3 regions of the Ewingella allii genome follow, and region 2 is predicted to be linked to each of the others. Evidence: predicted binding sites of a transcription regulator. Region 2 holds the regulator's gene; each other region holds the start of a gene.
The links. Region 2 encodes CRP, which controls carbon source genes, mostly activating them, when cyclic AMP is high. Its sites were predicted from a motif close to ATGTGANNNNNNTCACAT; they were not measured.
Positions count from the first base shown of each region.

Region 1 (4,388 bases), on a different contig from region 2:
TTTTCCACCTCTTGCTCGGCGTCACTTCTGAACGCGACCTACTGGCAATTACACCGTGCCGTTTCAGTGGGTTAGGTCAGGCTGGGATGAGGAGTGGTTTAAATCGTGCTCAATGAGGCAAACCTCACCCCAGCCCTCTCCTTAAAAAGGAGAGGGAGCAAAGCAAAACCCAATGATCTGCTTTACCCAAACATTGCCAGCAGCACCGGAAACAGGAAAGGTGCAATAAGCGACGTCATGATCCCGCATATCACCAGTGCCAGCGAGCTAAAGGCACCTTCTTGAAAATCAACTTCTGCGGCGCGGGCCGTGCCTAGGGCGTGGGAGGCGGTACCCATGGCTAAACCGCGTGAGGTTTTGGTGGTGATTTTCAGGACATTCAAAATACTGTGACCAAACACCGCGCCAAGAATACCTACGAAAATCACGCAGACTGCGCTAATCGCCGGGATGCCGTTGATCGAGTGAGCCGTTGCCATGGCAATCGGCGTGGTCACAGATTTTGGTAATATTGAGGCGGCCAATTCAGGCGTCGCGCCCATCCACAAGGCTATCGCCGTGCCGCTGGTCATCGCCACCATACTGCCAATAAAACAGACGCTGATGATCGACTTCCAGCGGGCGCGTATCTGGTGCAACTGCTCATACAGCGGGAAAGCCAGCGCCACCACCGCCGGTTGTAGCAGGTCATTCAGAATCTTACTGCCAGCAAAATAACGGGCGTAGGGAATGTTGGTCACTAACAGTAGTGGGATGATCACCACCATCGACATCAGCAACGGATTCAACAGCGGAAGTTTGAGCTTGATAGCCAGCTTGCGGGTGGCGAAAAATACCAGCAGCGTTAAAGGTAACGACCAGAGAATGTCGATCATGATTTCTCCTCCGCGTCATTATCCAGCGGCTTTTCACGATGAATAAAGTGCGAGCAGTAAGCCGTGATCACCAGTACGACTAAAGTGCTGACCAGACAAGAAACCACCAGAGGGCCGAACTGGGCGCGCAGCATATCGTAATAGGTCATCACCCCGACACCGATGGGTACGAAGAGCAGGGCCATGTAGCGGATGAGCACATTACAGCCTGGCTTCACCCAGCGATAAGGCAAAACTTGCGTCGAAAGCAGGCAGAAAAGGATCAGCATGCCGATAATGCTGCCGGGAATGCTGATTGGCAGCAGTGATGAAATTCCGATGCCAGCGTATAAGCAGGCATAGATCAAAATAAATGACCTTATATATTGTAAAAGCAAAGTTAATACGTCGCGCATAGCCTTCATCCCAGTAAGGTGACGCATTCATCATACAATTAAACTGTGATCTGCACCACAAAAAGGAGTATGAAATTAATGCATGAAGTGTATGCCATTTTGGAAACGTACTTAATGTAACTTTGCAGCTTTATCTCAGCTTTGACGTGGTTGACAGAACGTCCGCGTGCCCTTTGAAACGATAAAAGGGCACGTGGTGGCTCATTTCATTAAGGGCAGCAGGCTTTGATAAAGCTCGTGGAAGATTTTTCGTCGTTCAAGATAGCACTGCTGCTTTGCAGCGTCAGGGCGATGCGTTTGTTCCAATGGTAACTCAGGTAGCAGCTCTTCCATTGACTTATTCGGGTTCATCGCCAACTGCGCCAAACGCGCTGCACCAAGGGCTGGTCCAACATCGCCGCCGGTTCGATACTCCAGCGTCAGCCCGCTGATATCCGCCAGCATTTGCCGCCAATAGGCACTGCGTGCCCCACCGCCTATAAGAGTGATGGAATCAGGTTTCAGGCCCGTGGCGTGAAGGGCATCCATACCTTCTGCGAGGGCGAATCCTACGCCTTCTAATACGGCCCGACCAATATCGGCCGGGCCGTGTTCATGTGTTAAGCCAAACAGGGTTCCGGTAGCGTTCGGATTATTGTGCGGCGTGCGCTCGCCAGAAAGATAGGGCAAGAACCAGACAGGGCTTTGGGCCGGCGTCGATTCTTCAACCAGCTTAAGCAGACTCGCTACCGAGTCCATCCCCGTTAGCTTTACCGCCCAGTCCAGACAAGAAGCGGCGCTCAGCATTACCGACATCAGATGCCATTTATTGGGCAAGGCGTGACAGAAGCTGTGCACCGCCTGCTGCGGATTACTGAGGAAGCCTTCGCTAACTGCAAAATAGACGCCCGATGTGCCGAGTGACAGCATCGCCTGGCCTGCCCGATAGAGGCCAACGCCCACCGCACCGGCTGCGTTATCTCCTCCGCCTGCGACCACCGGCACGCGTGCGATACCCCAACGCTGAGCCAGTTCGGCACTCAGCTCGCCTGTGATCTGATTGCCTTCAAACAGGCGTGGCATTTGTTTGCGCGAAAGGCTACAGGCGGCGAGTATCTCATCGCTCCAGTCTCGTTTGGCGACGTTCAACCACATCGTGCCTGCGGCATCTGACATATCACTGGCAAACACGTCGGTCATGCGCCAACGCAGATAGTCTTTCGGCAGCAGCACTTTGTCGATGCGACTGAAAATATCAGGTTCGAATTGCTTGACCCATGCCAACTTCGGCGCGGTAAAGCCCGGCATCATAATATTGCCCGTGATTTCCCGCGAGTTGGGCACTGCCTTTTCAAGCGCCTGACACTGCTTGGCGCTACGCCCGTCGTTCCACAAAATGGCCGGACGCAGCACTTGCCCCTGCTGATCTAACAGCGTGGCGCCGTGCATTTGTCCCGTCAGCCCAAGGGCCTTAACTGTGGCAAGGTTATGTTCAGCCCCCAACGCGAGAAGTGAGTTATCGGTGGCTGTCCACCAGTCTGCGGGATCTTGCTCCGACCACAAAGGGTGAGGGCGGGAAAGGGGTAGAGGTTCCGTGTGCGTAGCCACGACCTGACCTTGTTCGTTAAGTAAGATGGCTTTGACACCCGACGTGCCAAGATCGATACCGAGATACATAAACACTTCTCTCCCTGTAGGCTGCTGCATGAGTCTGCTTCGCCCAGCAATTATCATGCCGGGCGAAGCAGATTTTATATCTTATGGGGCTTAGCCAAATAAATAGCGGTTGACGAGATTCTCTAGTTTTTCTTGTTGACCACTCTGATGAGCCGGAGCTAACTGATGCTGCTGAGCAAACTGGGACAGGGCCTCAAGAGACATCTTGCCCTGCAAAATTTGCTGACCAAACTCAGCATTCCAGCCGGCGTAACGCTGGGCGACGTGCTTGTCCAACTCGCGACTTTCCACCATTTTAGCCGCCACTTTTAGTGCGAGCGCCATGGTGTCCATCGCGCCAATATGACCGTAAAACAGATCGTATTTGTCAGTGCTTTGGCGACGCACTTTGGCATCAAAGTTCAGGCCGCCGGTGGTAAAACCGCCAGCCTTAATGATTTCGTACATGACCAGCGCATTCTCTTCCACGCTGTTAGGGAATTGGTCGGTATCCCAGCCCGACTGTGGGTCGCCGCGGTTGGCATCAACGGAGCCAAAAATTCCCAACGCGATCGCATTGGCGATCTCATGATGGAACGAGTGGCCGGCAAGGGTCGCGTGGTTGGCCTCCACGTTAACTTTAACCTCTTTCTCCAGACCAAACTGTTTCAGGAAGCCATACACCGACGCCACGTCAAAATCATACTGATGCTTGGTGGGTTCTTGCGGTTTTGGCTCAATAAGCAGTGTGCCCTGAAAACCGATTTTATGTTTGTGCTCAACGACCAGCTGCATAAAGCGGCCAATTTGCTCGCGCTCTTGGCGTAAGTCGGTATTCAGCAGGGTTTCATAGCCTTCGCGGCCCCCCCAAAGCACATAGTTTTCTCCCCCGAGTTTTTGGGTCGCTGCCATCGCATTGCACACCTGCGTTGCTGCCCAAGCGAACACTTCTGGGTCGGGGTTGGTCGCCGCCCCCGCGCCGTAGCGTGGATGTGAAAAGCAGTTCGCGGTTCCCCACAGTAGCTTAACGCCGGTGCTCTCCTGTTTGCTGGCTAATACGTCAGTCATCACCGCGAGATTATGGGCATACTCCTTGATGGTCGCGCCTTCAGGGGATACATCAACGTCGTGGAAACAGTAGTAAGGAACATTCAATTTTTGGAAAAATTCGAAAGCGACGTCTGCTTTGCTTTTTGCCAGTTCCAGAGCCTCTCCCGGTTGCTGCCAAGGGCGGTCAAATGCCCCCAGACCGAACATATCAGAGCCGTTCCAGCAGAAGGTATGCCAGTAACAGGCCGCAAACCTTAGATGTTCTGCCATGGTTTTACCCAAAATGACTTCATTGGGATTGTAATGGCGGAATGACAAAGGATTGGTGCTGTTGATTCCCTCGTAGCGAACCGCGTCAAGCTTGTCGAAATAAGCGTGCATTGAAAACTCCTTGGAAACTGGCCCAGATCGGCTGGGAAGTGAGTTTTAATCT
Region 1 is NZ_JAWUDN010000001.1:1,363,449-1,367,836, reverse strand. Features, by position in the region: gene SBO83_RS06515 (CidB/LrgB family autolysis modulator) at 183-875, opposite strand; gene SBO83_RS06510 (CidA/LrgA family protein) at 872-1,270, opposite strand; gene xylB (xylulokinase) at 1,472-2,926, opposite strand; gene xylA (xylose isomerase) at 3,017-4,336, opposite strand.
Region 1: the regulator CRP is predicted to act here: its motif matches at 1,314-1,331, upstream of SBO83_RS06510 (CidA/LrgA family protein).

Region 2 (4,388 bases):
GCGTGCCAGATGGGCACCAGCCCGGCCATGCTCAGGGTGAAAATGGTGGCCACCAGCGCACCCGGCAGTAAACGCGCGTGCAGTGGGCCAATCTCGCCGGTCACGCCAATAATCAGCGCCAGCGATAACATAATAAGGGGCAGGGGAATGTGCCAATTCACCAGCATCAGTTGCAGCATCACGCTGCCGAATGCAAACAGAGAGCCGCCGACAATCAGGCGTTTGAAAAAGCGTTTGTGGGGAGTATCCAGACCAGAAATGTTGCAGCAGGCGGGCACCAGCGAGAACAGCAGGCCCATTTGCAACTGGCCGAACATCCAGCCGATAGCGACCGGAATTGCCAGTACCAGCGTCTGGCGTAGCGCGTAGTTGACCTCGGGATGATAGAAAAACCGACGCCACAATCTCATGCGTTGCTGCTTAACACGCACTATCAATCAGTCTCCCTAGGCTCCAATAAAAACGGCGCGACAGTTGCCTGCCGCGCCGTTTCTCAGGGAATTAACGTGTGCCGTAAACGACAATCGTTTTACCGTGAGCGGAGATCAGGCTCTGATCTTCCAGCATTTTTAGAATTCGACCAACGGTTTCGCGGGAGCAACCCACGATCTGGCCAATTTCCTGACGAGTGATTTTGATCTGCATCCCGTCTGGGTGAGTCATCGCATCCGGTTGTTTTGCCAGATTCAGCAAGGTCTGCGCGATACGGCCGGTAACGTCGAGGAAAGCCAGGTTACCGACTTTCTCAGAGGTTACTTGCAGGCGTGTCGCCATCTGAGCGGATAAGCGCATCAGAATGTCCGGATTAACCTGAATCAACTGGCGGAATTTTTTATAGGAAATTTCAGCCACTTCGCAGGCAGTTTTTGCACGAACCCAAGCACTACGTTCCTGACCTTCTTCGAAGAGTCCCAGCTCGCCGATGAAGTCACCTTGATTCAGGTAGGACAGTATCATCTCTTTGCCTTCTTCATCTTTAATCAGGACGGCAACCGACCCTTTCACGATGTAGTAAAGCGTTTCGGCCTTTTCACCTTGGTGAATCAGCGTACTTTTAGAAGGATACTTATGTATATGACAGTGAGACAGGAACCATTCGAGAGTAGGGTCTGTTTGTGGCTTGCCGAGAACCATTTGCTATTATCCTCTGTTGTTATCGCTGCCCAAAATCACAGGGCTCAGAGTTCCCTGTACGGCGTCTTTAAATACGCGCCCTTTTAGCATATGAACTGTCCAGCAATGCTGCAAGCGGGAGTCGGAGTGAAACAAGAATCTGAATATTTCTGTTAACACCGTGGCTTCAGAGTGAAAACCACAAACCCATCACCGCAATTTACTGAAACAGTGTGTAACGGCTTTGTTTGTAGCACAGGTTTGCGCGGGTGTCTTCTGTTGTCTCGCTTCAGCATGATGGCGATCGGGTTACGTTGCCGGTTTTTTTCTAAAAGAGTAGTCTGAAGGAAATTTCTGCTTCATAAACGCATCAGGAGTATGGCACATGCAGGCACGGGTAAAATGGGTTGAAGGGCTGACATTTTTGGGTGAATCCGCCTCTGGACATCAGGTTCTGATGGACGGCAATGCGGGCGACAAGGCCCCAAGCCCGATGGAAATGTTGCTGATGTCTGCGGGAGGTTGCAGCGCCATCGACGTGGTGTCGATTCTGCAAAAAGGTCGCAACGAGGTGCACAATTGCGAAGTGAAACTGACCTCAGAACGCCGCGAAGAAGCACCGCGCCTGTTCACGCGCATCAACCTGCATTTTATTGTCAGCGGCAAAGATTTGACTGACAAAGTGGTCGAGCGCGCCGTGGCCTTGTCCGCCGAGAAATACTGTTCTGTTTCATTGATGCTGGGCAAAGCCGCCACCATCACCCACAGCTTTGAAATCGTCGAAGCGGAATAAGCGTTACCAAGGGTACTGCTGACACTTCAGCCGCAATAACTCTAAGAATCGCCGCGCCGCAAAGGTTAGCGGCGATTTTTGCGAATAGAATACGCAGTATTCCGCCTCCGGCAGAGTATCAATGTCCAGCAAGCAGAGTTTGTCCTCCAGATGAAAAGGGGCGTACATCGCGCGCGCCACAATGGTCAGATAATCCGACTGCAACACCATATTCAGCCCGCAAACCACGGAATCCGTGCGCAATGGTGCCGGGCCAGCCTGATAAAACGCCGCCATGGTCAACTGTAGCTGTCGGTAATAGCCCATATCCGTTTCAGGAAAGACCCAGCGCGCGCCCTGTAGCTCATCTAAGGTTTTCGCCTGTGCCAGAGGGTGCCCGCGCCGCGCCAGCACGCCAAAGGGGGCGCGAAACAGCGGCTCACGAATCAAATCCTCCAGCGGCAATCCCGGCCCGGCGCTGCCGACGGCAAAGTCGAGACGCCCCTCGCGCAGGGCGGGAAGCAACATGGAAAGCTGCCCCTCTTTCACCAGCAGCTTGGTCTGTGGGAACTGCTCGGTAAAGCTGTCGGCCAGAGGCGGAAAGACCGTTAGGGCCAGCAGCGACGAGCAGCCCATGGCTACCGAACCTTGCGAAAAGTGATTCATCTGCTGAATCTCGGCGGCGGCCCGCTCCAGCTCCTCCAGAATAAACTGCATGCGCTGGGCAAAGGCGCGCCCCGTTTCCGTCAGCATCATCCCCTGATTGCCGCGCACGATAAGCTGGGTGTCCAGCACCTGCTCCAGCTCGCGCAATGAGCGGCTTACCGCCGGTTGGGATTGATTCATCGCCCGCGCCGCGCCGCGAATACTGCCGCTACGGATCACCTGCTGGAAGGTTCTCAACTGCTGTAATTTTGGAAGATATTTCATCCCTGGTCCCCTATGCCAAAAAAGCATCACACTGCTGAAAATTGCATCTTATGGCGCAAGAATAAAGCTGATAGGTTCAGAGCGAAGCGTCTAACTAGTTGTTATTTATTCATAAAGTGACGCAGGTCGCATTTCTGAGCTTTCACGTCTCGTGATAAGTGCCTCATGGGTATAACAAAAAGGATATCAGCTGTGAAAAATCGTTCTTTAATGATTTTCTTGCTGTTTATAGGTTATGTGTTGGTTTATATCGACAAAACCGTCATTGGTTTTGCGCTATTGCCAATCGAAAAGGAATTCAATCTTCAGCCCGAACAACTGGGGTATATCACCGGTATCTTCTTTCTGGCTTATTCTCTGTTCCAAATCCCCGCGGGCTGGCTCAACGACCGTATCGGCTTTAAAAAGGTACTGATCCTCTCCCTGTTTATGCTCGGCGGCTTCGCGCTGTGCTTTGGCCTGCTCGGGTTTGGCCTCGGGCTGCTGATTTGCTTTCGCTTTCTGGCGGGCGTGGGTCATTCGGGTTACCCAACGTCATGTGCCAAAGCCGTGGTGGCGAATTTCGCCCTCGAGCAGCGCACCTTTGCGCAATCCATCCTGCTCTCCTCCGCCGGGCTGGCGATGACCGCCGGGCCGCTGATCGCGGTCTATAGTCTGGACTCACTGGGCTGGCGCGGCTCTTTTTCCGTATTAGGCCTGCTGGCGTTTGCGGTGGCGATCTGCATCGTGATTTTTGTGCCGAAGGCCGAACAGGCGGTCAGCTCGGCGCGAAATAAGGCGCAGGGCAGTTATCGCGCCTTGCTCAAAAATCCCATCGTCGTGCTGCTGTTTATCTCCATCTTCTGCATCAACATTCCCTCTTACGGCCTGATGGCGTGGCTGCCGAAATATCTGGTGCAGCATCGCGGCATGTCGCTGGAAACCTCCGGCTTAGTGGTCGCCACCGGCGGGCTGGGCATCTGGATCTCCTCGCTGGCCACCGGCTGGCTGGTGGGGCGTTATATGCAGGGCAAAGAGCCGAAGGTGGTGTTTAGCTGCTCCATGCTCAGCGCGCTGTGCATCTGGCTGGTATACACCACCTCGTCGGCGATGACCGCCGGGCTGTTTTTATTCCTCGGCTACATTTTCCTGATGGCATCGTTCGTCACCGTGTTTACCCTGCCGATGAAACGCCTGCCGACGGATGTCATGGGCGCCGCCATGGGCATCATCAATACCGGCGGCACGCTGGGCGGCTTCGTCGCCCCGATAGTCATGGGATATCTGATAACCGTGACCCAAAGTTACCTTTCACCCTTTATTTTTCTCTCCGTGGCGATGGTCGTTGCGGGCGTGGTGATCCTGCCGCTAGCCAAGGCCACGCGCCCGTTGGTTAGCGATGCGGCTTAACGACAACATTTAAGGAAAGAGATGATGACGATCCATTTTGAAAGCCTGCTGGAAGAAGTAAAACCGAAAGTTATCGCCTGGCGTCGGCATATCCATGCCCACCCTGAGCTGTCGTTTCAGGAGCAGGCCACGGCGGATTACATCGCCAAAGAGCTGGCGACCTTCGGGCATCTCGAGCTGAGAA
Region 2 is NZ_JAWUDN010000005.1:307,595-311,982, forward strand. Features, by position in the region: gene SBO83_RS13785 (YccS/YhfK family putative transporter) at 1-404, opposite strand, end outside; gene crp (cAMP-activated global transcriptional regulator CRP) at 502-1,134, opposite strand; gene SBO83_RS13795 (OsmC family protein) at 1,499-1,906, shown strand; gene SBO83_RS13800 (LysR substrate-binding domain-containing protein) at 1,910-2,815, opposite strand; gene SBO83_RS13805 (MFS transporter) at 3,008-4,204, shown strand; gene SBO83_RS13810 (amidohydrolase) at 4,226-4,388, shown strand, end outside.

Region 3 (4,388 bases), on a different contig from region 2:
ATTACCCGATAGAAAAACCGCATGTATTTAGTCGCTGTGAATAAGACGACTATCACCTACTACATTTCTAACTTTTGAAGTTTGAGACTGTTAATCGTCTTTCATCTTCAGAGATCCTTTAAGGAAGACCCCGCTCCTTTTGCTCGCCCTGTTGATTAGTATTTCACGCAGTGTGGTAATACCTTTTTCAAACACGGCAGGCTAATGCTTAATTTGACTTAACAATGCAATTTCAGACGAACACTCTCGGACTGCAGTTTTTAGCAGCCTGAAAAAAGAATTTTAATGGGAACTAATGTGCAGCGTTTCTGACTTAAACGAAGACATGCATCAACAGTGCCAAGGAGTGCTTTTGGGAAAAGCAGTGACACTAAAAGCGCGTTGGCTCTGTAAGGATGCAAAGTTTCGACCACGACATTCTCCAACAACAAATGAAATTGCTAAATTTAAATCTCTTTGCAAGATCCATTCTCACTTCGGCATAAGCCCGAAACAACTTTCCATTTGTGAAGACGTCCCGAAAATTATCAGAAGCCTGTTAACTGCGCCAATAAATTTTGCGAAAATGTTACGCGTTTCTCCTTTACTGGGCTTGGAAGTCATTTAGCCGTCTGGCATGCCAGTAAGAGGATCTTATATAACGTGTTGTTTTTATTCTGTTTTAACCGATTTACAACCTACAACCATCTTACGCTTCTGTTTAAAAATTCGACTGATACAAAAAGTTAACATTTTGTAGGTTTGAAGAATAAATGGCTGTTTCTGACAGAGTAAACACTAATAACATCTCGATACAGCATGCACAAGCCCTACAGAATGATGTGGTTAAATTAACATCGATTCGGGCAGAGAAAGTCATAAAAAAGGGATTTTTTGGGGAGGGAAACGTATAGAAATAGCTGTTTGAGTTATAAATAGGCTCAGGAAAGGAGTTTAAGCCACATTTAGGTGCAACTGGTCATAAATAAGTCATTAGTTGCACTATATTGAGGCATTCGGTTATTAGCAAAGTTAATACAGTAGACACAAATAACCGAATGTTTAGAAAGATAAAGAGTAGCCCAAAGAATATTATTGCAGCAGACCAGGGAAAATAGCTTTAATCCCGGTCACGATAAACTCAATACCCAGCGACATCAGCAGCAAGCCCATAATACGGGTGATGACGTTAATGCCGGTCTGTCCAAGCAGTCTCACCAATAAAGGTGCCGCGCGGAACAGCAACCAACAGCTGAAAGCAAAGAGCGCAATGGCTACGGTCAAACCCAACAGGTTCTGCCAGCCGTGGAAACGTGAACTCCAGACAATGGTCGAACTGATGGCACCCGGCCCCGCCATTAAAGGTAACGCTAATGGCACAACCCCGACGTTTTCGCGGATCGCCGTTTCCGACTTCTCCTGCTTGTTCTGTTTATCCTCGCCTAACTTCCCGCTAATCATCGACATCGCAATGGACACCACCAAAATGCCGCCCGCGATACGGAAAGAATCAATAGAGATGCCGAAGATATGCAAAATGGCGTCGCCGAGGAATAAAGCTGTCCACAATATAATGGCAACCGACAGGTTGGCGGTCATATTGGTTTTATTTCTACCGGCGGCGGCTTGGTAGCTGGTCATGCTAATAAAGACCGGCAAGATCCCCACGGGGTTAACCAATGCGAATAGCCCGACGAAAAATTTAATATAGCCTGAAAGATCTAACAGAGATTGGCTCACGCAGAACTCCGCACAACACGCCAGAAGAGGAAGGTTTCAATGGGCGCTAATGTACTGTAATTGGCGCTGGGATTCCACGAGACTTTTTAGCGCGTACCACCAGATTTTTTAATATAAGCAGTGATTCATGCTAATGTTAAAAATAATAGGGGTCAATCCGACCAAAATTCGCACATTTTGTTAAATAAAAACGGGTTAATGATAACCAATCTCATCAATGGCCTGCTGAAAGGTGTCAGCAAGTCACTTTAGTGATCCAGATCAAAAATCGCCTGCCCCCAAGTGAGTATGCTTTTCACGTAGTCAGTGAGTAGGCGACAGGATAAACACCTTGCAAGCTGGCGAAGTTAACTCGTTTTCTCCTACAGGATGTTCAACCTTATTAAAAGCTGTTTGAGCAAATAATGAGACAGATGCAACCGACTGATAATAAATGTGTAAATTTGTATCGGACGGTATGTCATAGCACAGCTATACTGAATTCTGGCGGATTATTTACTAAAAGAGTTTAACTTTATCAGGAGAGCATTATGGCTGTAACAAATGTCGCTGAATTGAACGCACTCGTAGCACGAGTCAAAAAAGCCCAGCGCGAATATGCTAACTTCACCCAAGAGCAAGTTGATAAGATCTTTAGTGCCGCCGCGTTGGCCGCTGCTGATGCCCGTATCTTACTTGCGAAACTGGCTGTTGAAGAATCTGGAATGGGGATTGTTGAAGACAAAGTCATCAAAAACCACTTCGCCTCTGAATACATCTACAACGCTTACAAAGACGAAAAAACCTGCGGTATCCTGTCACAAGATGACACCTTCGGCACCATCACTATCGCTGAACCTATCGGCATCATCTGCGGTATCGTACCGACGACCAACCCAACTTCTACTGCGATTTTTAAAGCGCTGATCAGCTTAAAAACCCGTAACGGTATTATCTTCTCCCCACACCCACGCGCTAAAAATGCGACCAACAAAGCTGCAGATATTGTACTGCAGGCTGCTATCGCGGCGGGCGCACCAAAAGACCTGATTGGCTGGATTGACGAGCCAAGCGTTGAGCTTTCCAACCAACTTATGCATCACCCGGACATCAACCTGATCCTCGCTACCGGTGGTCCAGGCATGGTGAAAGCGGCATACAGCTCTGGTAAACCAGCCATCGGCGTAGGTGCAGGTAACACCCCGGTTGTGGTGGATGAAACCGCTGACATCAAACGCGTTGTTGCTTCTATCCTGATGTCCAAAACCTTCGATAACGGCGTTATCTGTGCTTCTGAACAGTCCATTATCGTGGTTGATTCCGTATATGACGCCGTTCGTGAGCGTTTCTCCACTCATGGCGGTTACTTGCTGCAAGGCAAAGAGCTGAAAGCAGTTCAAGACATCATCTTGAAAAATGGTGGCCTGAATGCCGCTATCGTGGGTCAGCCAGCGACTAAAATCGCTGAAATGGCCGGCATCAAAGTGCCTTCACACACCAAAGTATTAATTGGTGAAGTGAAAAACGTTGATGAGTCAGAGCCTTTTGCTCATGAAAAACTGTCCCCTACCCTCGCGATGTACCGCGCTAAGAACTTCGAAGACGCGGTAGAGAAAGCCGAGAAATTGGTAGAGATGGGCGGTATCGGCCATACCTCTTGCCTGTATACCGACCAGGACAATCAGCCAGAACGCGTAAACTATTTTGGCGACAAAATGAAAACCGCGCGCATCCTAATTAACACTCCAGCGTCTCAGGGTGGTATCGGTGACCTCTACAACTTCAAACTTGCTCCATCACTGACTTTAGGTTGCGGCTCATGGGGTGGTAACTCCATCTCTGAAAACGTCGGTCCTAAACATTTGATCAACAAGAAAACTGTAGCGAAGCGAGCAGAAAACATGTTGTGGCATAAACTTCCGAAATCTATCTACTTCCGTCGCGGTTCATTACCTATCGCTCTGGAAGAAGTGGCGACCGATGGTGCAAAACGCGCCTTTATCGTAACCGACCGTTTCCTGTTTAATGCCGGCTATGCCGACCAGATCACCAGCGTACTGAAAGGTCACGGCATCGAAACTGAAGTCTTCTTCGAAGTGGAGGCTGACCCAACGTTGAGCATCGTTCGCAAAGGTGCTGAGCAGATGAACTCCTTCAAACCAGACGTGATCATCGCACTGGGTGGGGGTTCACCAATGGACGCAGCCAAAATCATGTGGGTACTGTACGAACATCCGCAGACTCAGTTCGAAGATTTGGCACTGCGCTTCATGGACATCCGTAAACGTATCTACAAATTCCCGAAAATGGGTGTGAAAGCGAAAATGATCGCCGTCACCACCACTTCAGGTACGGGTTCAGAAGTCACGCCATTCGCCGTTGTAACCGACGATGCGACAGGTCAGAAATATCCACTGGCTGACTACGCGTTAACACCAGACATGGCTATCGTTGATGCCAATCTGGTGATGAACATGCCTAAGTCACTCTGTGCCTTCGGTGGTCTGGACGCAGTCACTCACGCACTGGAAGCTTACGTTTCTGTTCTGGCTAACGAATACTCAGACGGTCAGGCTCTGCAAGCGCTGAAACTGCTGAAAGAGTTCCTGCCAGCCAGCTACAAAGACGGCGCGAAAAACCCAGTGGCTCGTGAACGTGTTCACAATGCTGCGACCATCGCGGGTATCGCG
Region 3 is NZ_JAWUDN010000001.1:732,689-737,076, reverse strand. Features, by position in the region: gene SBO83_RS03575 (YchE family NAAT transporter) at 1,072-1,719, opposite strand; gene adhE (bifunctional acetaldehyde-CoA/alcohol dehydrogenase) at 2,250-4,388, shown strand, end outside.
Region 3: the regulator CRP is predicted to act here: its motif matches at 1,969-1,986, upstream of adhE (bifunctional acetaldehyde-CoA/alcohol dehydrogenase).